DNA from 3 places in the Bradyrhizobium sp. I1.14.4 genome. Region 1 is predicted to be linked to each of the others. Evidence: predicted binding sites of a transcription regulator. Region 1 holds the regulator's gene; each other region holds the start of a gene.
The links. Region 1 encodes PhoB, which activates phosphate uptake and scavenging genes when phosphate is short. Its sites were predicted from a motif close to TGTCATNNANCTGTCAT; they were not measured.

Region 1 (7,388 bases):
TCATCGACACGCTGCAGGGGCCGGCGCGCGACGACGCGCGGGCGCGCGAGCGCTTCCTCGGCATCATGCACACCCAGGCCACCCGCATGGCGCGGCTGATCGACGATCTGCTGTCGCTGTCGCGGGTCGAGCTGTCGGCCCATGTGCGGCCCGAGGCCTCGATCGACATCGTACCGATCATCCGCCAGGTGGCCGACGGGCTCGAGGCGCTGGCCAGCGAGCGCCAGGTCGAGATCGATGTCGACCTGCCGCTGACCCCGGTCACCATCGCCGGCGACCGCGAGGAACTGCTGCGGCTGTTCGAGAACCTGATCGAGAACGCCCTCAAATACGGCGCCTCGGGGGGCCGCGTCATAGTGTCGCTGAATCAGGCCGCTTCGGCCGCATCGGGCGAGGGCAGCCCCGAAATCCGTGTCATGGTACGGGATTTCGGCCCCGGCATCGCCCCGGAGCACCTGCCGCGGCTGACCGAGCGCTTCTACCGGGTGGATGTCGGCGATAGCCGTAATCAGGGCGGAACGGGCCTCGGATTATCGTTGGTGAAACATATTCTTAACCGTCACCGCGGGCGCCTTTTGATCGAGAGCGTGCCGAAGAATGGCGCGACTTTTACCGCCTGTTTTCCCCGGCCGAAGACCCCATTGCCGACCCAAAGCTAAGCATTTTCAGCTGCTTGGCTCTGTCATCCAACTGTCATCCAACCTTCGTAAAAGCAGCACCGACCGCTCCTAGATGGACCGGCGTGAGCGCAATCGGGCGCATTCGGCGCTTCGCTCACAAGGATGGAGACCACCCATGAATTTCATCAAAGCAATCGTCGCTGCCGGCATGGTCGCCGCTTCGACGTCGGCCTTCGCTGCCGATATTACCGGCGCGGGCGCGACGTTTCCGTTCCCGATTTATTCGAAGTGGGCTGACGCCTACAAAAAGGACACCGGCAACGGTCTGAACTACCAGTCGATCGGCTCCGGCGCCGGCATCAAGCAGATCCAGGCCAAGACCGTGACCTTCGGCGCCACCGACGCGCCGCTCAAGGCCGAGCAGCTCGAGAAGGACGGCCTCGTCCAGTGGCCGATGGTGATGGGCGCGATCGTTCCGGTCGTGAACGTCGAAGGCGTCAAGTCGGGCGATCTCGTGCTCTCCGGCGAAGTGCTCGGCGACATCTATCTCGGCAAGATCACCAAGTGGAATGACGCGGCGATCGCCAAGCTCAATCCGAAGCTGACCCTGCCGGCCGACGCGATCACCGTCGTGCGTCGTTCGGACGGTTCGGGCACCACCTTCAACTTCACCGACTACCTCGCCAAGTCGAACGCCGACTGGAAGTCCAAGGTCGGTTCCGGCACCGCGGTCGAGTGGCCGGTCGGCGTCGGCGCCAAGGGCAACGAAGGCGTCGCCGGCAACATCAGCCAGACCAAGAACGCGATCGGCTATGTCGAATACGCTTATGCCAAGCAGAACAAGCTGACCTACACCGCGCTGGTCAACAAGGCCGGCAAGACCGTGCAGCCGACCATCGCCGCCTTCCAGGCAGCTGCGTCGAATGCCGACTGGTCCAAGGCCCCCGGCTACTACGTGATCCTGACCGACCAGCCGGGCGATGCCTCCTGGCCGATCACCGCGGCGACCTTCATCCTGATGCACAAGGATTCGACCGACAAGGCGGCCTCGCAGGAAGCCCTCAAGTTCTTCAAGTACGCCTTCGAGAAGGGTGGCAAGGCGGCCGAAGAGCTCGACTACATCCCGATGCCGGAGTCGGTCGTCAAGCTGATCGAGAAGACCTGGTCCTCGGACATCAAGAGCTAAGCCTGACGCTTCGAACAAAGCCTGTGCCGCCTCTCAAGGGCGGCACAGGCAGAGCGATCGAGACCCGGGTTCCGCCACCGCGGCAAGAAACGCGGGCGTGGCCCGGGGTTCGCGCCCCGGGGGCGCAAGCCGGAACGACGCCCGGCCAAATGCGTCAGTAAGGATCGCTTCGGGGGCGTGGCGGTTTGCGTGGCTTTCACATAGTAAAGAGGGAATTGGCGTGGCAGACATGGCTGTTCAGAGCGATGTAATGGAAGCCGCGGGACCTTACGATCGCGCCAAGGCCCTCAGCGCCTTCAAGCTGGGTGATCTCACCTTCTATTGGATCACACGCATCTCGGCGATTTCGGTTCTGTTGATCCTCGGCGGCATCATTCTGTCGCTGATTGTCGGCGCTTGGCCGGCGATGAAGGAATACGGCTTTGCCTTCCTCTGGACGCAGCGCTGGGCGCCCTCGGCTGATCCGCCGGTGCTCGGCGCGCTCGGCCCGATCTACGGCACCCTGATCACGTCGATCATCGCGATGATGATCGCGATTCCGGTTGGCCTCGGCATTGCCATCTTCCTCACCGAGCTATGCCCGCAAATGCTGCGGCGCCCGATCGGCATCGCGATCGAGCTGCTCGCCGGCATCCCGTCAATCATCTATGGCATGTGGGGTTTCTTCGTCCTCGGCCCGTTCCTTGCGAACACCTTCCAGCCCTTCATGATCAGGATCTTCGAGGGCGTGCCGGTGCTCGGCGCGGTGTTCGGAGGCCCGCCGTCCTATCTCAGCCTTTTCAACGCGGCGCTGATCCTCGCCATCATGGTGCTGCCCTTCATCACCGCGATCTCGGTCGACGTGTTCAAGACCGTCCCGCCAGTGCTGAAGGAGGCCGCCTACGGCATGGGCTGCACCACCTGGGAAGTGGTCCGCAGCGTGGTGATCCCCTACACCCGGGTCGGCGTGATCGGCGGCATCATGCTGGCGCTCGGCCGCGCACTCGGCGAGACCATGGCGGTCACCTTCATCATCGGCAACTCGTTCCGCATTTCGTCGTCGATATTTGCGCCGGGAACCACGATCTCGGCGGCGATCGCCTCCGAATTTGCCGAGAGCGACGGCCTGCACCAGTCCGGCCTGATCCTGCTCGGCCTGCTGCTGTTCGTGCTGACCTTCTTCGTGCTCGCCGCGGCGCGCTTGATGTTGATGCGGTTGGAAACGAAGGCGGGGAAGTGACGTCATGAATCCGATCTACAAATCGCGTCGCCGCTACGACATCATCATCCGCGCGCTCTGCTTCGCGGCGGCGGCGTTCGGCGTCACCTGGCTGGCGCTGATCCTGATCACGCTGGTCTATAACGGCCTTGCCGGGCTGAGCGTGCAGCTGTTCACCCAGAACACCCCGCCGCCCGGATCGACCGACGGCGGCCTTCTCAACGCCATCGTCGGCTCGATCATCATGACGGTGATCGGCGTCGGCATCGGCGCGCCGCTCGGCCTGTTCGCCGGCACCTACCTCGCCGAGTACGGCAAGCACGACAAGCTCACCTCGGTGATCCGCTTCATCAACGACATCCTGCTCAGCGCGCCTTCGATCATCATCGGCCTGTTCATCTATGGTGCGGTCGTGGTGCCGATGCGCGGCTTCTCGGCGATCGCCGGTGCGCTGGCGCTCGCCGTGATCGTGATCCCGGTCGTGCTGCGCACCACCGAGGACATGCTGCTGCTGGTGCCCAATCCGCTGCGCGAGGCGGCCTCGGCGCTCGGCCTGCCGCGTTCGCTGGTCATCAAGCGGATCGCTTATCGTGCGGCCCGATCGGGTCTGATCACCGGCGTGCTGCTGGCGACCGCCCGTGTCGCCGGCGAAACCGCGCCGCTGCTGTTCACCGCGCTGTCGAACCAGTTCTTCAGCTGGGATTTGACCAAGACGATGGCCAACCTGCCGGTGACCATCAACAACTTCGTGCAGAGCCCCTACGCCTATTGGAAAGAGCTGGCGTGGAGCGGCGCGCTGCTCATCACATTCACCGTGCTCGCGCTGAATATCGGCGCGCGTATCCTTGGTGCCGAAAGGGCCGCAAAATGACCGAGCTTTCTGTCTCCATGACTGCCGCGGGCCACGTTCCCCAGGTTCCGCTTCCGGACGCGCCCCCGAAAGTCACGGTGCGCAACCTCAACTTCTATTATGGCGAGCACCACGCGCTGAAGAACATCAACCTGACGCTCGGCACCAACCGCGTCACGGCGTTCATCGGCCCGTCCGGTTGCGGCAAGTCGACCCTGCTGCGCATCTTCAACCGGATGTATGACCTCTATCCGGGCCAGCGCGCGGTCGGCCAGCTGATGCTGGACCAGACCAACATTCTCGATCCCAAGCTCGACCTCAATTTGCTGCGTGCGCGGGTCGGCATGGTGTTCCAGAAGCCGACGCCGTTCCCGATGACGATCTACGAGAATATCGCCTTCGGCATCCGCCTCTACGAGAAGATCTCGAAGTCCGAGATGGACGACAGGGTCGAGAAGGCGCTGCGCGGCGGCGCGCTGTGGAACGAGGTCAAGGACAAGCTGAACGCCTCCGGCCTCTCGCTCTCCGGCGGCCAGCAGCAGCGCCTGTGCATCGCGCGCACCGTCGCGGTGCGTCCCGAGGTGATCCTGTTCGACGAGCCGTGCTCGGCGCTCGACCCGATCTCGACCGCCAAGGTCGAGGAGCTGATCCAGGAACTGTCCGAGGACTACACGATCGCGATCGTCACCCACAACATGCAACAGGCGGCGCGCGTCTCCGACAAGACGGCCTTCATGTATCTCGGCGAGCTGATCGAATTCGACGACACCAACAAGATATTCACCTCACCGAGCGATCGGCGCACCCAGGACTACATCACCGGCCGGTTCGGCTGACCGGCGCATGATCCGGAAAAGTGGAAACCGGTTTTCCGATCAGATCATGCTAAATTGAGGACAACGAAATCATGATCCCCGGGATCATGATTGAGGGGAGACAAGCGATGGCTTCTGAACATACCGCCAAGGCATTCGATAGCGATCTGCAGGAGTTGACCCGCCTGGTCGCCGAGATGGGCGGCCTCGTCGAGCGGATGATCACCGAGTCGGTCGACGCGCTGATCCGTCGCGACGTCGCGCTGGGCAAGCGCGTGGTCGCCGCCGACATCGAGATCGACAATTTGCAGCGCCTCATCGAAGAGCGCGCGGTGCTGACGATCGCGCGCCGCCAGCCGATGGCGATCGACCTGCGCGAGATCGTCAGTGCGATGCGCGTGGCCACCGACCTCGAGCGGATCGGCGACCTCGCCAAGAACATGGGCAAGCGCGTCGCAGCACTGGAGAGCGACTTCCAGCCGCTGAAGCTGATCCGCGGCCTCGAGCACATGACCGACCTCGTGCTGTCGCAGGTCAAGTCGGTGCTCGACGCCTATGCCGCGCACGATCTGCCGGCTGCGATGAACGTCTGGAAGGGCGACGAGGAAGTCGATGCGATCTGCACCTCGCTGTTCCGCGAACTGCTCACCTACATGATGGAGGATCCGCGCAACATCTCGTTCTGCATCCATCTGATGTTCTGCGCCAAGAACATTGAGCGGATCGGCGATCACGCCACCAACATCGCCGAGACCGTGTTCTACATGATCGAGGGCCAGCAGATCACCGACAAGCGCCCGAAGGGCGACATGACCACTTTTGCCACCACGGTGCCGGGCAACTAGGGCATGATCCGCACGTGCGGAACCGGATTGTCCTCGCGACAAAAGGCTTTCGCGGGGACCTTGCTGAAGGAAGTAAGCGTTTCGGTTTGCGTCTGGGCAACGGATCACCACACAGAAAGAACTTAAACCGATGAGCGCACGCATTCTGGTAGTCGAAGACGAGGAAGCGCTGACGACGCTGTTGCGCTACAACCTCGATGCGGAAGGCTACGATGTCGAGACCGTGGGGCGCGGCGACGATGCCGACACAAGGCTGAAGGAGCGCATTCCCGACCTCGTGGTGCTCGACTGGATGCTGCCGGGCCTGTCCGGCATCGAGCTGTGCCGCCGCCTGCGGGCGCGGCCCGAGACCAAGCAGCTTCCGATCATCATGCTGACCGCGCGCGGCGAGGAGAGCGAGCGCGTGCGCGGGCTTGCCACCGGCGCCGACGACTACATCGTCAAGCCGTTCTCGGTACCAGAGCTGCTGGCGCGGGTGAAGGGCCTGTTGCGCCGCGCGAGCCCGGAGCGGCTTGCGACCGTGCTGACCTATGGCGACATCGAGCTGGACCGCGAGAAGCGCCGCGTGGCGCGCTCGGGCCGCCCGATCGATCTCGGGCCGACCGAGTATCGCCTGCTCGAATTCTTCCTCGAGCATCCCGGCCGCGTGTTCAGCCGCGAGCAACTGCTCGACAGCGTCTGGGGCCGCGACATCTATATCGATGAGCGCACCGTCGACGTGCATATCGGCCGCCTGCGCAAGCTGCTCAATCCGGGCCGCGAGCAGGATCCGATCCGCACCGTGCGCGGCGCCGGCTACGCGCTCGACGACCGGTTTGCAAAGGCCGAGCCGCAGCCGTAACGGCCCCAAACAATCGCAGTCTCCTGGCCCGGTATGCAATCGCACTCTGGGTCTGGACCCTTGGTTCCGTCATTGCTTCGTCGCTTCAGCGCAAATTGCTCTGCAATTTTGTCGCGAGCTCCCCGCAGTGACGGCATCAACAAAAAATCCCCGCTTTCGCGGGGATTTCTTTCGTGCAGTCCAGGCTTGTTTCCCGAGTGCTACTTGATTTGTGGCTTCGCCGACGGCCGGCGGCGGTCGGCGGCGGGCTGGTAGGCAACGCGCGAGTGATGCGCGCAATAGGGCAGGCCGGCGAGCGCCTTGCCGCCGCAGAAGAAGAATTCCGGGCTCGATGGATCGCCGACCGGCCAGTGGCAGGTGGCTTCGTTGAGCTCGAGCAGTGACAGCCGTTGGCTCATCGGCACCACATTATCGTAGGAGATCGGATCGGACTCCATCTCGACCTCGAAGGCGTGCGCGAGCGCCGTGTTGCCGCGCGAAACAGGGCGCGCCACCCGCATCATGTGCTGGGCGGGGCGGGCCTTGCGCTGCCGTGGCGCGGCCGTGGAGGGAGCCTTGGCGCGGCCGGAGAGGCCAAGCCGATGTACTTTGCCGATCACGGCGTTTCGCGTCACATTGCCAAGTTCCGCGGCGATCTGGCTGGCCGAGAGGCCGGATTCCCAGAGCTTCTTCAGCTGTTCGACGCGATCGTCGGACCAGGTCAATACAGTCATCGCATTCTTCCTTTCGCGGAGCGCCGGCCAGTCATTGGAGCGGGCGCTGCGAGCCAATCTGGATAAAAATCCCAGCGGCCAGAATCCCTTAGCCCTCGCCGGGCGCGGTCTTGCGCCCGAACGTTTACGTGAGACACGAAGGCTACTTAGAGGGTCCAGTACTGCCGCACGAGATGTCGTACCCGACAGGCCAAACGCTACAATATGGCGTGACTCTGGCGCAAGAGTCCGCGGCCGTGCGTCCACATGTTCCCACAAAGTTAAGCATTGCGGTGAGGCTTTTCCACCGCACCGGAATGCTCCGGATTGCGCTCGTTTCG
Region 2 (7,388 bases), on a different contig from region 1:
TGCTGGGTGCGCATCTTGCGCTGCGAGGCCTGTACGCCGATCTCGCCCAGGCGATCGGCGATCTCGGCGCGCGACAGCCCGATCAGCGACGGCTTGGCCGGCGGCACATAGGTCTCGAGCGGAACCTTCTCGAGCGGCGCGCTGGCGCCGGGCACGGCATTGGTGGTCACGGTGTCGGTCATGAAACCTCAAATAGGCCTTCCAGCCGGTGCTGGAAAGCCACCAAATACCTCGATTTTACGTCTTTGAGCGGTCTTTGCTGGAGCATAGTCCCTTCGGACGGCCGCTCCACACACTTCCGGACCATGCTTTAGCGCCGGCAGTCCTGCCCCAGCCGGTCGAGCGCCTGCGCCAGTCCCTTCAGCGAGAAGCTGTCGATCGTCTCGGTGCCCTTCGCCGAGACGGCTTTTACCGTCAGCTCGGCCGATTTGCGCATGGCTTCCACCATCCGCTCCTCCTCGGCCGCATTCTTGATCCAGAGGCCGTCGCCCTGCGTGTACATCGCATACGTGCCGCCACCGACCTGGAGCGTCGATTCCGAGCCCGGTTTCACGGTGTAGCCGATCATGACCGAGACTTCGTTGACGACCTTCTCCGCCGGACGGGTCGAGATGAAGGCATAGGCCGGGTCGCGCGGCCGGTTCGGCGGGATGGTCCTCGACGACGACGGCTTGGCGAGCGCAAAGCACACCTTCTTGCCGTTGGGCGCCGCCGAGTACGCGCCCCAGGTGCCGAATTGGCCGATCAGCGTCGGCTCGGCGCCGCCGGCCGCAGCCGCCGCGGCCGAAGGCGCCGGCTTGGCTGCTTCCTTGGCCGCATCTTTCTTGGGCGCAGCCTGCACCGGCGCAAGGGAGATGATCCCGCACAGGACACAAGCAGCCAGTGATGTCAGAATTTGCCGCACGGCCAACTGGTTCCCCCATCATTGTGACTGGAAGATGGCCCGGCGATTCCCCTCCGCCGGCTCGGATGGATAACCGGGAAACGTTTTTTTGGGAAGGCAGTTACGCCTGGACGCGCGCGCCAGCCCAGCCGCATCGCGCGTCCATTCCTTCACAGTGCATGCTCGGTGCTTGTTACCGCTCATCAGCCCTTTGGTTCAGCCCTTGGCGCGCGCCGCGCGCTGGCTCTCCCATTGCGCGTCGGTCCATTGCAGCAGGTCCTCGGCACCGGAACTGCGCAGATGCGCGCCGCCATCCTGCACCACCATCTCACCGTTGATGTAGCCGGCCTGATCCGAGATCAGGAAGGTTGCGAGATTGGCCAACTCCGAGTGCTCGCCGGCGCGGCCGAGCGGATTGCGATGCGACCAGCTCTCGCCACGCCCTTCGGGACGCAACTGCCCGGTCGCACCTGCGGTCGGGAACGCGCCCGGCGCGATCGCGACGGTGCGGATACCTTTCGGACCCCATTCGACCGCGAGGCTCTTGGTCATCGCCAGCACCGCGGTCTTGGCCATCGACGACGGCACGGTGAAGGCGCGGCCGGTGATGGTCGAGGTCGAGAGGATCGAGAGCACCACGCCCTTGCGCTTGCTTTCGATCCAGCGGCGGCCGGCGGCGAGCGTGCAGTACATCGTGCCATGCAGCGTCGGCGCGAGGATCGCGTCCGCCGCACGGAATGACAAATGTTCGCTCTGCGCAATAAAGGTTGCGGCAGCATTGTTGACCAGCACGTCGATCGGCGCGTCCTGCCAGATCTGATCCATCATCGCCTCGACCGCCGCGCCGTCGCGAATATCGCAGCGCGCGGTGGAGACCTTGGCGCCGAGCTCGCTGCGGAGTTTCGCTGCGGTTTCCTCTAGCAATTCCTGCCGCCGCCCGCAGATGATCAGTTCGGCACCGAGTTCGGCAAAGCGCCGGCCCATCGCCGCGCCCAGGCCGGAGCCGCCGCCGGTGATCAGGATGCGCTTTTTCGCTAGCAGGCCTTTTTCAAACATAGTTTGATCCCTCCGCTTTGTATTGTCGCTCCGCCGCAAATCCGGCATGAAGCTTTCAGCTCTTTCTGCGTCCGAAAATCAGGTGTGTCCATGAAAGCCATCCTCTGCTCGCAATACTGTCAACCTGACGATCTCGTGCTGGCTGATGTGCCCGATCCGGTGGCCGGCCCGGGTGAGGCCGTGATCGCGATCAAGGCGGCGGCGCTGAACTTCTTCGACATCTTGATGATTCAGGGCAAGTACCAGATCAAGCCGCCGTTCCCGTTCTCGCCGGCCGCCGAAGTCGCGGGCGTGATCGAGAGCGTCGGCGCCGATGTCACTGACCTGAGGGTGGGCGACCGCGTCGTTGCCTCATGCGGCCACAACGGTGCGCGCGACAAGATCGCTCTGCCGGCGAATTCGATCGTGAAGATCCCCGACAATCTCGATTACGACCGCGCCGCCGGCATCATCATCATCTACGGCACCGCGCTGCATGCGCTGGAAGATCGCGCGAGCCCGAAGCCAGGCGAGACGCTCGCGGTGCTCGGCGCCGCCGGCGGCACCGGCCTTGCCGCGTGCGAGCTCGGCAGGCTGATGGGCCTGAAGGTGATCGCCTGTGCGTCGTCCGACGAGAAGCTCGCATTCGCCAAGCAGCACGGCGCCGAGCTGACGCTGAACTACGCCAAGGAAGATCTCAAGGAAGGGCTGCGCAAGCTGACGGACGGCAAGGGCGCCGACATCGTGTTCGATCCGGTCGGCGGCTCCTATGCCGAGGCTGCGCTGCGCTCGACCGCGTGGGAAGGCCGCTTCCTGGTGATCGGCTTTGCCGCCGGCGACATCCCGAAGATTCCGCTCAACCTCGCGCTGCTGAAGGGCTGCGACATCCGCGGCGTGTTCTGGGGCGCCTGGGCGCGGCAGAATCCGGAGAAGAACCGCAAGAACCTCGAGAAGCTCGTGCAGTGGACCGCGGAGGGCAAGATCTCCTCGCATGTCGACCGCACCTTCCCGCTGTCGCAGACATCAGAAGCCCTGAAGGTGCTCGCCGGCCGCAAGGCGATGGGCAAGGTGATCCTGCATCCGGGAAGCTGAAGACAGGCGGGTAGCTTCGTCCGGGCTACTTCCTATTCCGCGCTCTCAGGCACCCCACGCTTCAGTGCGGCGCGCGCGGCTTCGCGATGCTCCGGCGTGATGTGGCTTGCCACCATGCGCAGCGCGGTTGCGAGCACCGCGGCATCGTCGGTGAAGCCGAGGACCGGCAGCATGTCGGGAATGAAGTCGAACGGCAGAATGAAATAGGCGATCGCGCCGAGCAGCGCCGCCTGGACATGGCGCGGTGTCTGCCGGTCGAAGGCGCAGTAATAGGCGGCCAGCAAATCCTCGGCGAAGGGCAAGCGCGCCACCACCTTCTTGAACTTGATCCAGAAGCGGTGGCGCACGCTTTCGGGGTCCTGCGCCAGCCGGTCGGCAGGCCCAAATCCCATACCGTGTTCGCTCGATGCCATCGCAAGGTTCCTCGACGCCGCAACAGTTCGACGGCGGACGCTGCCAATCTGGGGATCTCGGCCAACCGGCGCAAGGTTGCGGGCGGCTGGCTCAATTCACCCCGAGCTGCCTTGCGATCGCGTTCATGGCCTTGGCTAGGTCGATGTCGCGCTTGGTGACCCCGCCGACATCGTGGGTCGCCAGCACGACCTCGACCGTCTTGTAGATGTTCTTCCACTCGGGGTGATGGTCGCTCTTCTCGGCGACCAGGGCGGCGCGCGCCATGAAGCCGAACGCCTCGTTGAAGTCCTTGAACACGAAGGTCTTTGCAATCGCCTCGCGTCCGGCCAGCTCCGACCAGCCGGCCAGTTCCCAAAGCGCCGCCTTCCTTGCTTCCGCTGACAGCTTTTCGACCATGGTAACCCTCCCGTTTGGCGCCGACCTTAGCCCAACAACCGGCCTCCAGATGAGATCCACGCCCAAATTAAGGCCGAAATCGCGTCCTATCGCCGCTGGTAACCATGACGGAGATGTAACATCTGTGGGTTCAGGAATTTGCTACAAATGCAAGATGTGTGCGCGTTGGTAGTTTTGCGAGATTGAGCCCAGACGATTGTTTGCGAGATCGATGACCCAAGATCGATGACAGACGGCTCCGCCAGCATATCGCCCAAGCCGTTGCGTTCGGCAAAGCAGCGGCTGATGTTCGTTTTGATCGCGGGCGCGCTCGCCATCGTCGGCGCGATGGCCGCCGGCTACTATTTCGCGGTGCGTCCGGTGACGCTGCGGATCGCGGTCGGCCCCGCGAACAGTGACGACCTCAAAGTCGTTCAGGCGCTGGCGCAGGCCTTCAACAACCAGCAGCATAGCCAGGTCAAGCTGAGACCAGTGCAGACTGACGGCGCCACCGCCAGCGCGCAGACGCTGGCCGACGGCAAGGCCGATCTTGCCATCATCCGCGGTGACCTCGAGGTGCCGAAGAATGCGCAAGCGGTCGCGACGCTGCGCAAGAACGTCGTGGTGATGTGGGTCCCGCCTGCGAAGGGCAAGGTCCGGAAGTCGGCGCGGATCACCAAGATCGGGCAACTCGCCGGCCGCAAGATCGGCGTCGTCGGCCGCACGCCGGCCAATGTCAATTTGCTGAAGCTGATCCTGCAGCAATACGGCGTCGACCCGATGAAGGTCGAGATCGTTCAATTCCCGGCCAATGAGGCGGCGGAGGCTATCAAGAACCTCAAGGCCGACGCCTATCTCGCCGTCGGTCCGGCCAACAGCAAGATCACGATCGATGCGATCACGGCGTCGGTTCGCGACGGCGGCGAGCCCACCTTCCTGGCGATCGACGCCTCGGAGGCGATCGCGCAAAACCATCCGGCCTATGAGGCGGCGGAAATCCCCGCCGGCTCGCTCGGCTCGGCCGACCGGCCCGACGATGAGGTGAAGACGATCAGCTTCTCGCACCACATCGTTGCGCGAAAGGGCCTGTCGGACTCGACGGTCGCGGCATTCACGCGACAATTGTTTGCGATCCGGCAGTCGCTCAAGAACGACTTCCCGCTCGCCGCCAAGATCGAGACGCCCGACACCGACAAGGACGCCACCATTCCGGTGCATCCGGGCGCGGCCGCCTTCGTCGACGGCGAGGAAAAGACCTTCCTCGACCGCTACAGCGACTACATCTGGTGGAGCCTGATGGCGTTCTCGGCGATGGGCTCGGCCGGTGCGTGGTTCGCCGGCTATCTCAAGCGGGACGAGCGCAACACCAACACTTCGCAGCGCGATCGCCTGCTGGAGATGCTGAAGGCCGCGCGGCAGAGCGATTCGACCGAAGAGCTCGACCAGATGCAGGCCGAGGCCGACGACATCCTGCGCCACACGCTGGACTGCTTCGAGCATGGCGCAATCGAGGAAGGCACGCTGACCGCGTTCAACATCGCGCTGGAGCAGTTCCACAACGCCGTTGCCGACCGCAAGGCGCTGCTGCTCAGTATGCCGCAGAATTTGCAGCGGACTGCGAGCCAGTTCAGGGCCGCGGGGACGGCGTAGAAGCGTCGCCGCTCTCTATCCGCCAAAATCTAGTGAGGGAGTCACCGGCGGCAGGGTTCCCTCCCCCCCTTGCGGGGGAGGGTTAGGGAGAGGGGTGCCACACGATGTGCTCTCTGAATGCAGTTCGACAACAATGACCGAGCTGCGAAGGCGCCGCTCTCCACAAGCATGTCGCCCGGGGCTTACCCCTCTCCCCTACCCTCCCCCGCAAGGGGGGGAGGGAGCCTGACGTGCGTGCTCACCTTACGAAGCGCGCTGTCTCTAACGTCTCGCACATACCCCGCCCTGTAATCTCTCCGTCATGGAATTTTTCTAGGTCTGTGCTCGCCCGCGGCGCATCGTCGCTGCGACCTGAGGAGGCTGCCCATGACGATCCGGTTCTCGCGAAATCTGACCCGCCGACGCTTTCTCTCGACGGCGGCTGCGGCCGGCGCCGGCGTGATCGCGATGCCTTATCTGTCGCGCGCCGCCGACCGCCCCGTGATCACCCATGGCGTGCAGTCCGGCGATGTCGGCGTCGACGGCGGCGTGGTGTGGGCGCGTGCGGACCGGCCGTCGCAGATGATGGTCGAGGTCGCGACGTCAGAATCGTTCAAGGACGCCCGCACGCTGCCGCCGATCACTGCGCTGCCGGAGAGCGACTTCACCGCAAAAATGCTGCTGGAGAACCTGCCCTCCGGCCAGGACATCTTCTATCGCGTCCGCTTCCGCGACCTCGCCCATATCGACATTGTCGGCGAGCCCGTGGTCGGCCGCTTCCGCACCGCGCCGAGCGACCGCCGCGACGTCTCCTTCGTGTGGGGCGGCGACGTCGCCGGCCAGGGCTGGGGCATCAACCCCGACGATGGCGGCATGATCACCTTCTCCGCGATGAAGAAGCACGCCCCCGACTTCTTCCTGCACTCGGGCGATACCATCTATGCCGACGGCGTCATCACCGCCGAGCAGAAGCAGCCCGACGGCAAGATCTGGAAGAACATCACGATCCCGGAGAAGGCCAAGGTCGCCGAGACGCTCGATGAATACCGCGCCGCGCACAAGTACAATTTCCTCGACGCGAACCTGCGCGCGTTCAATGCCGAGGTGCCGATCTTCGTGCAGTGGGACGACCACGAGGTGACCAACAACTGGTCGCTGTCGAAACAGCTGCCGGCGGCCTACAAGGAGCGCGACATCACCGTGCTCGCCGCGCGCGCGGCAAAAGCGTTCCACGAGATGTATCCGATGCGCGAGAGCATCGTCGAGCCGGGCCGGGTCTATCGCACGCTGAGCTACGGTCCGCATCTCGACGTCTTCATGCTCGACGAGCGCAGCTATCGCGGCCCCAACGGCCCGAACCTGCAGGAGCAATACGGCCCCGACGCGTATTTCATCGGGCCGGACCAGATGGCTTGGCTGAAGCGCGCGCTACTCAACTCGCGCGCCACCTGGAAGGTGATCGCCTCCGACATGCCGCTGTCCCTGATCGTCTATGACGATGCAGCCAACAAGAAGGGCTCGGAAGCCTTCGCGCAGGGCGACGGCCCGGCGCGCGGCCGCGAGCTCGAGATCGTCGACATCCTGCGCTTCATCAAGACCGCTGGTATCGCCAACACGGTGTGGCTGACCGCGGACGTGCACTATGCGGCCGCGCACTACTACAACCCGAACAAGGCCCAGTTCCAGGAGTTCGACCCGTTCTGGGAATTCGTCTCCGGCCCGCTGCATGCCGGCACGTTCGGTCCGAACGAGCTCGACAACACGTTTGGACCCGAGGTGAAGTTCGTCAAGGCGCCGGGCGAAGCGAACCAGAACCTGCCGCCGTCGGCCGGAATGCAGTTCTTCGGCCACGTCAAGATCGACGGCAAGAGCGGCCAGATGATTGTGAGCCTGCGCGACCGCGTCGACGCCGAGCTGTGGGCGATCACGCTCGATCCGAAGCCGGTATAGTTCGGCCGCC
Region 3 (7,388 bases), on a different contig from region 1:
GTCGGCGAGAAGTCGAGATCGACCAAGCCATAGACGAAGATTGCGAGCGCCGTCACGATCATGGCCGGCAGCGCCAGCCGTGCCGACGCGGGACGTTCGAACACGCCCGGGTATTTGGCGCGCAATTTCGCGCTGTCCGGCTTCGGCATCTGGCTCATCGGCGTGCCTCCTTGCCGAACAGGCGGCCGCGCAGCCAGCCGGTCGAGATGTCGATGATGAAGACGGTGATGATGATGGTGACGAGGATGGCGCTGACGTCGGAATAGTAGAACTTGCGGATTGCGACCACAAGCTCCTGGCCGATACCGCCGGCACCGACGAAGCCCATCACGGAGGCCTCGCGGACGTTGATCTCGAACCGCAGGAGCGCATAGCTGGCGTAGCCGGCCGAGACCTGCGGCAGTATGGCAAAGCGCATGCAGGACAGCCAGCTCGCGCCTGTGGAGCGGACGCCCTCGACCGGCTTCATGTCGGCATTCTCGACGATCTCGGCGAACAGCTTACCGAGCGCCCCCGTCGTATGGATCGCAATCGCCAGCACGCCGGCCATCGGCCCGAGGCCGAACGCGATCACGAAGATCAGCGCGAACACGATGCCGGGCACCGTGCGGGCGAACTCCAGCAGGCGACGGATGATAAAGCGTACCCACGGTCCTGGCGAGGTATTCTGGGCGGCGAAGAAATTCAGCGCAAAGGCGAACACAGCGCCGGTCAGCGTGCCGACATAGCTGATCAGGAGGGTCTCACCGAGCAGCCGCAGCCATTTCTTCAGGCCCCAGAACCATTCCACCGGATCGGTCCAGACCCGCGCACCGGAATCCAGCGTCAGGATGCGGTCGAAATAGCTGACGAAGTTGCCAAAGTAGGTGAACAACGTGTGCAGGTTCACATCGGCGCCGAGCGCCGCGATGAACAACGCCGCGCAGAACACCGCGGCCGCCACCGTCGCCTTCAGCCGCTTGCGCGCGACCGCCTTGCGATAGGCATCGTTCAGCGTCGCCAATTGCTGCGCGGGAAGGATGGAAATGGCGGTCGCCATCGATGCGGGCCAGTCTGCTCGAGGGGTGAACGAAAAGGGCCGGGTTGTCGAAACCCGGCCCAATTCAGTGGCGACGTGCGATCAGGAGCCCTTCTTGCGCAGAGCGTCGACGAACTTGATCAGTTCGATGGTCTTGTCGTAGTCGGCGTTGGTGACCGGCTGCCACGGACGGTTCTTGCCATCGGACAGCTTCTTGAAGGCTTCCGGATCCTTCGTCGGCATGTCGAGGAAGGCCTGCTTGATCTTCGCCTTCATGTCTTCAGGAAGGCTCTCGAGATAGGCGTAGGGCGAGTTGATGATCAGGTCGGACTTCACGATGATGCGGAAGTCTTCCTTCTTCAGCGGCGTGCCGTCGCTCGACTTCACCATGTTCTTGGCGAGCATGCGGGTCAGGTTGGAATCGTCGTCGGCATTCCACCAGTTGGCGGCGACGTCGACTGTGCCCTGCGCCAGCGCCAGCACGGCGTTCTCGTGGCTGCCGGTGAAGACCACCTTGGAGAAATAGGTCTCCGGATCGATGCCCATCGCGTTGAGCTTGAAGCGCGGCATGTTGTTGCCGGAGGTCGAGTTGGGATCGACCAGGCCGATATTCTTGCCCTTGAGGTCTTCGACCTTGTGATACGGGCTCTTGGCGAGCACGTAGAACACCGAATAATAGCCCTTGGAACCGTCGGCGTTGACGTCGATCACGAACGCGTCGGTCTTGACGCCGGTGAGGCGGGCTCGGGCGAACGACGCCGGGCCGTAGTAGCCGATGTGGATGTTACCGGCACGCTGGCCCTCGATGACGGCCGCGTAGTCGTTGGCGACGCGCAGGTTCACCTTGATGCCGAGTTCCTTGGAAAGATACTCGGTGAGCGGACCATAGCGCTCGGTGACGCCGGAGCCGTTCTCGGCGGGAATCACGGCGAAGGTGATCTCCGGATACTTGGCCTTCCAGTCCTCGGCCGAAGCCGATCCGGCGAATGCCAGCGCGGCGGCGCCGGCCAGAATGATGCGACGAGTGATCATGTTACCCCTCTTTGGTAGTTACGCCTGTTGGCCGGGCGAAATGCCCGGTTGCCCTGTCTTTCGAAAATGCGCCGCTCAGGCCGCGGCTGCGGTGCCGAGCGCCGGAGCAGTTGCGCCGTCGGGCGCGGGCAGCGGTACCGCGCCCATGACGTCATTGGCCTCGAGGTCATAGAGCTCGCGGGCAATATGGTCGGTGAGCGCCGCTGGGGCGCCGTCGAACACCACGCGACCCGTCGCCATGCCGACCAAGCGGTCGCAATAGGTCCGCGCGAGGTCGAGCGAGTGCAGGTTGCAGAGCACCGTGATGCCGAAATGCTTGTTGATGCGTAGCAGCGCATCCATCACGATCTTGGTGTTGCGCGGATCGAGCGAAGCGATCGGCTCGTCGGCAAGAATGATGTCGGGCTCCTGCACCAGCGCGCGGGCAATCGCGACGCGCTGCTGCTGGCCGCCGGAGAGCTGGTCGGCGCGCTGCGCTGCGAGCTGGGCGATGTCGAACTGCTCGAGCGCGGACAGCGCGAGCGCCCTGTCCTGCTCGGGCCAGACCTGCGCCAGCGAGCGCCAGGACGGGATCTGGGCCAGCCGGCCCATCAGGACGTTGGTCAAGACGTCGAGACGGCCGACCAGATTGAACTGCTGGAAGATCATCGCCGAACGCGCCCGCCACTGCCGCAGCGCCTTGCCGCGCAGCGCGGTCACATCGGTGCCCTCAAACAGGATACGGCCGGAGGTCGGATCGGCGAGACGGTTGATCATCCGCAGCAGCGTCGACTTGCCGGCACCGGAGCGGCCGATCACGCCGACAAAGCTGCCCGGCGCGATCGAAAAGGATGCGTTGTCGACTGCGGCTTTTGTGCCGAAACGGCACGTCAAACCTTCCACCACCAGCATGTAATGCTCCAACCGCGCCGCGTTGGGCCATCGCTATCCCCGGTGTTTTACAGTTATGTGACGGCGGCGCTGCGGTGCGGCGATCGTCCACACTCTCCCTTGCCGTCATCGCAGCGTCATGATGTTGTCATCAAGCATCCCGATGACGAGCCCGCATCTCCCCGGAAGCCAAAGATTTACAAGATTTGCGGAGGCCCTGATGGCCGGAAAAACACTCTCGGTTGTGCCGACCGTCGACCCGACTGCGTCGGTTCGCGAGAGCAAACTCGGCAAATATACCGAGGTCGGCGCGCGCACGATCCTGCTTGAAGTCAGCATGGATGACTATTCCTACGTCGTGAACGACAGCCAGGTTACCTACAGCTCGATCGGCAAATTCTGCTCAATCGCGGCGATGACCCGGATCAATCCCGGCAACCACCCGATGCATCGCGCGACGCAGGCGCATTTCACCTACCGCGCCAGCGCATATTTTCCTGGAGAGAGCGACGACACCGACTTCTTCAACTGGCGACGTGCGCATCACGTGCATATCGGCCATGACGTCTGGATCGGTCATGGCGCGATTCTGCTCCCCGGACGGAACGTCGGAACTGGCGCGGTGGTTGCCGCCGGCGCGATCGTGACCAAGGATGTCCCCGCCTACAGCATAGTTGCCGGTAATCCGGCGCGTCCGGTCAAGCGGCGGTTCTCCGAGACAATCGCAAATCGCCTCACCGCGCTCGGGTGGTGGGACTGGGATCACGACGCACTTCGTCGCGTCCTGCCCGACTTTCGCAAGCTCGCGGTCGAGGAATTCCTCGACAAGTATGAGGCCGAGGCCGTATCCCAGTCACAGCACAAACAACGGAGCGCCGCATCGTGACGGACATTTTCATCGAAGGCGGACGCACGCTGGTTGACGGCGCACTGGTCGAGACCTCGCTACGGACCGCAGGCCGCGACATCGGCGCGCTCGACGCCGAGCAGGGTCGCGCCGCGCTCCATATCAATGCCGGCGGCCTCCTGGTGCTGCCCGGCATCATCGATCTGCATGGCGATGCGTTCGAGCGGCAGATGATGCCGCGCCCGGGTGTCGACTTCCCGACCGACGTGGCGCTGATCGACAGCGACCGGCAAGCAATCGCCAACGGCATCACCACCGTCTTCCATGGCACGACCTGGTCGTGGGAGCCCGGCCTGCGCAGCGCGGAAAATGCGCGAAAACTGCTCAATGCGATCGAGGCGCTGCGACCGCAGCTCGCCGCCGATACGCGCTTCCATCTGCGCCACGAGACCCACAATCTCGAAGCCGAGGCCGAGATCATTCAATGGCTCACCGAGGGCCGCATCGACCTGTTCGCCTTCAACGACCACAGCAACGTCAAGCCGAAGAAGCGTAACCAGCTGGCCGAGCGCACGGGGCTCTCGGTCGAGGCCGTCAACGACATGCTCGATCGGATCGTCGCGCGCCGTCCCGAGGTGCCCGCCTCGATCGCGCGACTGGCTGCCGCTGCACGCGCGGCTGATATCCGCATGCTGTCGCATGACGACAACAGCCCGGCGATGCGCCGGGATTTTCGTGCGCTCGGCGCCACGATCGCGGAATTCCCCGTCAATGAAGAGACCGCGCGCGATGCCGCGGCCGCCGGCGACTTCATCGTGTTCGGCGCGCCCAATGTGGTGCGCGGCGGCAGCCACACCGGCTGGACCAAGGCATCCGACATGATCGCGCAGGGCCTCTGCTCGGTGCTGGCGTCGGACTACTATTATCCGGCGCAGCTGCTCGCGGCGTTCCGCCTCGCCGCCGACGGGATCCTGCCGCTAGCCACGGCCTGGGACCTGATCTCGTCGGCGCCGGCGCGCGCGGCCGGGCTTGCCGATCGCGGTGTGCTCGCCAACGGCCGCCGCGCCGATATCATCGTCGTCGACGACAAGGTGCCGCTGCGGCCGCGCGTCGTTGCCGTGATCGCGGCGGGACGGCTGGTGCATCTGGCGGACGCGAGCTGCCTCGTTCACTCGCTCGCGCCGCGCAAGACGGTTGTGGCGGCGTAACCCGGCTCTATTCTGCTGCCATGGCCTCCACTCAACGCTACGCGATCTACTATGCACCGTCGCCCGACAGCGCCCTGCACCGCTTCGGTTCGGCGCTGCTCGGCTACGACGCCGCTGATGGCCGCGACCTGCCCTTTCCCGATGGTGTCGGGCCCGACTGGCGCGAGCTGACGGCGGACCCTCGCAAATACGGCTTTCACGCCACGCTGAAGGCACCGATCGCGCTTGCCGACGGCCGGAACGAGGCCGAGCTGCTCGACGCCTGCGCCGCCTTCGCCGGGCGCGCCCGGCGCATCCCCCTGATCGAGCCGGTGGTCGATGCCATCAGCGGCTTCATTGCCGTGATCCCGGCACACCGCTCGGACGATCTGCAACGGCTTGCCGCCGACTGCGTCACCGAGTTCGACGCGTTCCGCGCGCCGCTGACGGCCGGGGATCGCGCGCGGCGCAAGCCCGAACGGCTCACCGCACGGCAGTGCGACTATCTCGACCGCTGGGGCTATCCCTACGTGATGGAGGAATTCCGCTTCCACATGACGCTGACCGGACGGCTGAGCGACGAGCGGCGCGGCCCGATCGTGGCGTGGCTGCGCGAGCGGTTCGCGGCGATCGACCTCACGAGACTCGCAATCGACCGCATCGCACTGTTCAAGCAGACTGATAACGCATCCCGCTTCCGCATCGTCGATAGCTGGCCGCTGCGGGCGTAACGACGGCGCTACGCGTCCACCCGGGTGCGGGCGATGATCTCGGCGGCGCCCTTCTCCAGCAGTTCCATGCCGACGGCGCGGCCGAGTTCGCGCGGCCGGACAGCCGGACCGCGCCGGGTCACCTCGATGAAGCCGGCGCCAGTCTCATCCAGCACAGAGGCACGCAGCGTCATTTCGCTTCCCGCAAGTGTGGCATGGCCGGCGATCGGCGAATTGCAATGGCCGTTGAGCACCCACAGAACCTCGCGTTCGGCCTCCGCGGCAAGCCGCGATTGCGCGTTGTCGATTCCAGCAAGCCGCGCCCGCGTCGCCCAGTCGGTCTCGACGCATTCGACCGCGACGATGCCCTGACCGACCGCCGGCAGCATCTCGCCGACGGAGAAATCATGCGCGATGCGCGCGGTCATGCCGATACGCTCGAGGCCCGAGCGCGCCATCACCAACGCATCCGCCGGCCCCACCTCGCCGCCGTCGGGCAACCGCTGCTTGTCGCCGCGATCGAGCTTTGCCACCCGCGTGTCTGCGGCGCCGCGATAATGGATCACGGTCGCCTCCGGAAACAGCCGGCGCAGATAGGCGGCGCGGCGCACGGCGTTGGTGCCGATCATGAACCCCCTGCCGCGCCCGGCGCGGAGCGTGTCCAGCGACAGCCCGGGGCGCAACACAAGGCTGTCATTGGCGGCATCGCGCGCCAGCATCGCCGCGATGACGAGACCCGGGGTCTCCTCATTGCCCGGCACGTCCTTCAGCGAATGCATCGCGGCTTGCAGCGTGCCGGCCCTCATGGCTTCACGGATCTCGGCGACGAAGGCGCCGCCCTTGCCGCCGTGACGCAACAGCTTGCTGGTCTGGTCCTGGTCGCCGCGGGTCTCGAACCTGACGATTTCGACGGCAAGGTCCGGCGCCGAGGCGCGCAGCAGCCGCGCTACCTCGTCCGTCTGCGCGAGCGCCATCGCGCTCTTGCGCGTCCCTATCCGCAAAACCTGTCCCGACACGAAAGCTCCGCTGCGCGTGATCATCAACGGCTCGGGATTAGAACAAAAGGCCAGTCAAAACAATGGTTTTTGCCCCTGCCCGACCACGTTCAGGCGATCTCCTCAACCAGCGTGACGCCGGCCGCGCGCATCGCCGCGGTGGCGGAAGCAAGCGAGCCGCCAAGATCGATGGCACGGCAGCCCGACAGCACGACCGTGGTCTCGAAGCCGAGCCGCCGCGCATCGAGCGCCGAATACTGCACGCAAAAATCCGTGGCGAGCCCCGCCATCACGACCCGCTTGAGGCCGCGCTCGCGCAGATAGCCGGCGAGCCCGGTCGGTGTCCTGCGGTCGTTCTCGAAGAACGCCGAATAAGAATCGATCGTCTCGCGGAACCCCTTGCGGATCACGAGCTCGGCCCGGTCAGTTGCGAGGTCGGGATGAAACGCGGCGCCGGCCGTGCCCTGGATGCAATGATCCGGCCACAGCGTCTGCGGCCCATAGGGCATCGTGAGCGAGGAAAACGGTGCTGCGCCCGGATGCGAGCTCGCAAATGAACCATGGCCGGCCGGGTGCCAGTCCTGGGTCAGCACGACGTGGTCGAAGCGCGCTGCCAGCCGGTTGACCATCGGCACGACGGCATCGCCATCGGCAACCGCCAGCGCGCCGCCGGGGCAGAAATCGTTCTGCACGTCGATGATCAGCAGCAGATCGTCGGGCCGGATTTTC

Region 2: a site for PhoB is predicted at 5,736-5,752, ahead of ABIB78_RS32240 (alkaline phosphatase D family protein). Genes of this name have one in related genera too.
Region 3: a site for PhoB is predicted at 3,045-3,061, ahead of phnC (phosphonate ABC transporter ATP-binding protein). Genes of this name have one in related genera too.

The regions. Positions count from the first base shown of each region.
Region 1 is NZ_JBNDLA010000011.1:57,805-65,192, reverse strand. Features, by position in the region: gene ABIB78_RS22410 (ATP-binding protein) at 1-659, shown strand, start outside; gene pstS (phosphate ABC transporter substrate-binding protein PstS) at 796-1,806, shown strand; gene pstC (phosphate ABC transporter permease subunit PstC) at 2,036-3,025, shown strand; gene pstA (phosphate ABC transporter permease PstA) at 3,030-3,875, shown strand; gene pstB (phosphate ABC transporter ATP-binding protein PstB) at 3,872-4,690, shown strand; gene phoU (phosphate signaling complex protein PhoU) at 4,798-5,514, shown strand; gene phoB (phosphate regulon transcriptional regulator PhoB) at 5,645-6,355, shown strand; gene ABIB78_RS22375 (GcrA family cell cycle regulator) at 6,556-7,068, opposite strand.
Region 2 is NZ_JBNDLA010000026.1:31,234-38,621, forward strand. Features, by position in the region: gene rlmN (23S rRNA (adenine(2503)-C(2))-methyltransferase RlmN) at 1-182, opposite strand, end outside; gene ABIB78_RS32210 (invasion associated locus B family protein) at 311-883, opposite strand; gene ABIB78_RS32215 (SDR family oxidoreductase) at 1,100-1,939, opposite strand; gene ABIB78_RS32220 (NADPH:quinone oxidoreductase family protein) at 2,030-3,010, shown strand; gene ABIB78_RS32225 (YkvA family protein) at 3,043-3,423, opposite strand; gene ABIB78_RS32230 (4a-hydroxytetrahydrobiopterin dehydratase) at 3,515-3,820, opposite strand; gene ABIB78_RS32235 (TAXI family TRAP transporter solute-binding subunit) at 4,106-5,449, shown strand; gene ABIB78_RS32240 (alkaline phosphatase D family protein) at 5,816-7,378, shown strand.
Region 3 is NZ_JBNDLA010000012.1:117,396-124,783, reverse strand. Features, by position in the region: gene phnE (phosphonate ABC transporter, permease protein PhnE) at 1-158, opposite strand, end outside; gene phnE (phosphonate ABC transporter, permease protein PhnE) at 155-1,039, opposite strand; gene phnD (phosphonate ABC transporter substrate-binding protein) at 1,121-2,050, opposite strand; gene phnC (phosphonate ABC transporter ATP-binding protein) at 2,126-2,941, opposite strand; gene ABIB78_RS23720 (chloramphenicol acetyltransferase) at 3,141-3,806, shown strand; gene ABIB78_RS23715 (alpha-D-ribose 1-methylphosphonate 5-triphosphate diphosphatase) at 3,803-4,975, shown strand; gene ABIB78_RS23710 (DUF1045 domain-containing protein) at 4,996-5,685, shown strand; gene hemC (hydroxymethylbilane synthase) at 5,694-6,704, opposite strand; gene pncA (bifunctional nicotinamidase/pyrazinamidase) at 6,770-7,388, opposite strand, start outside.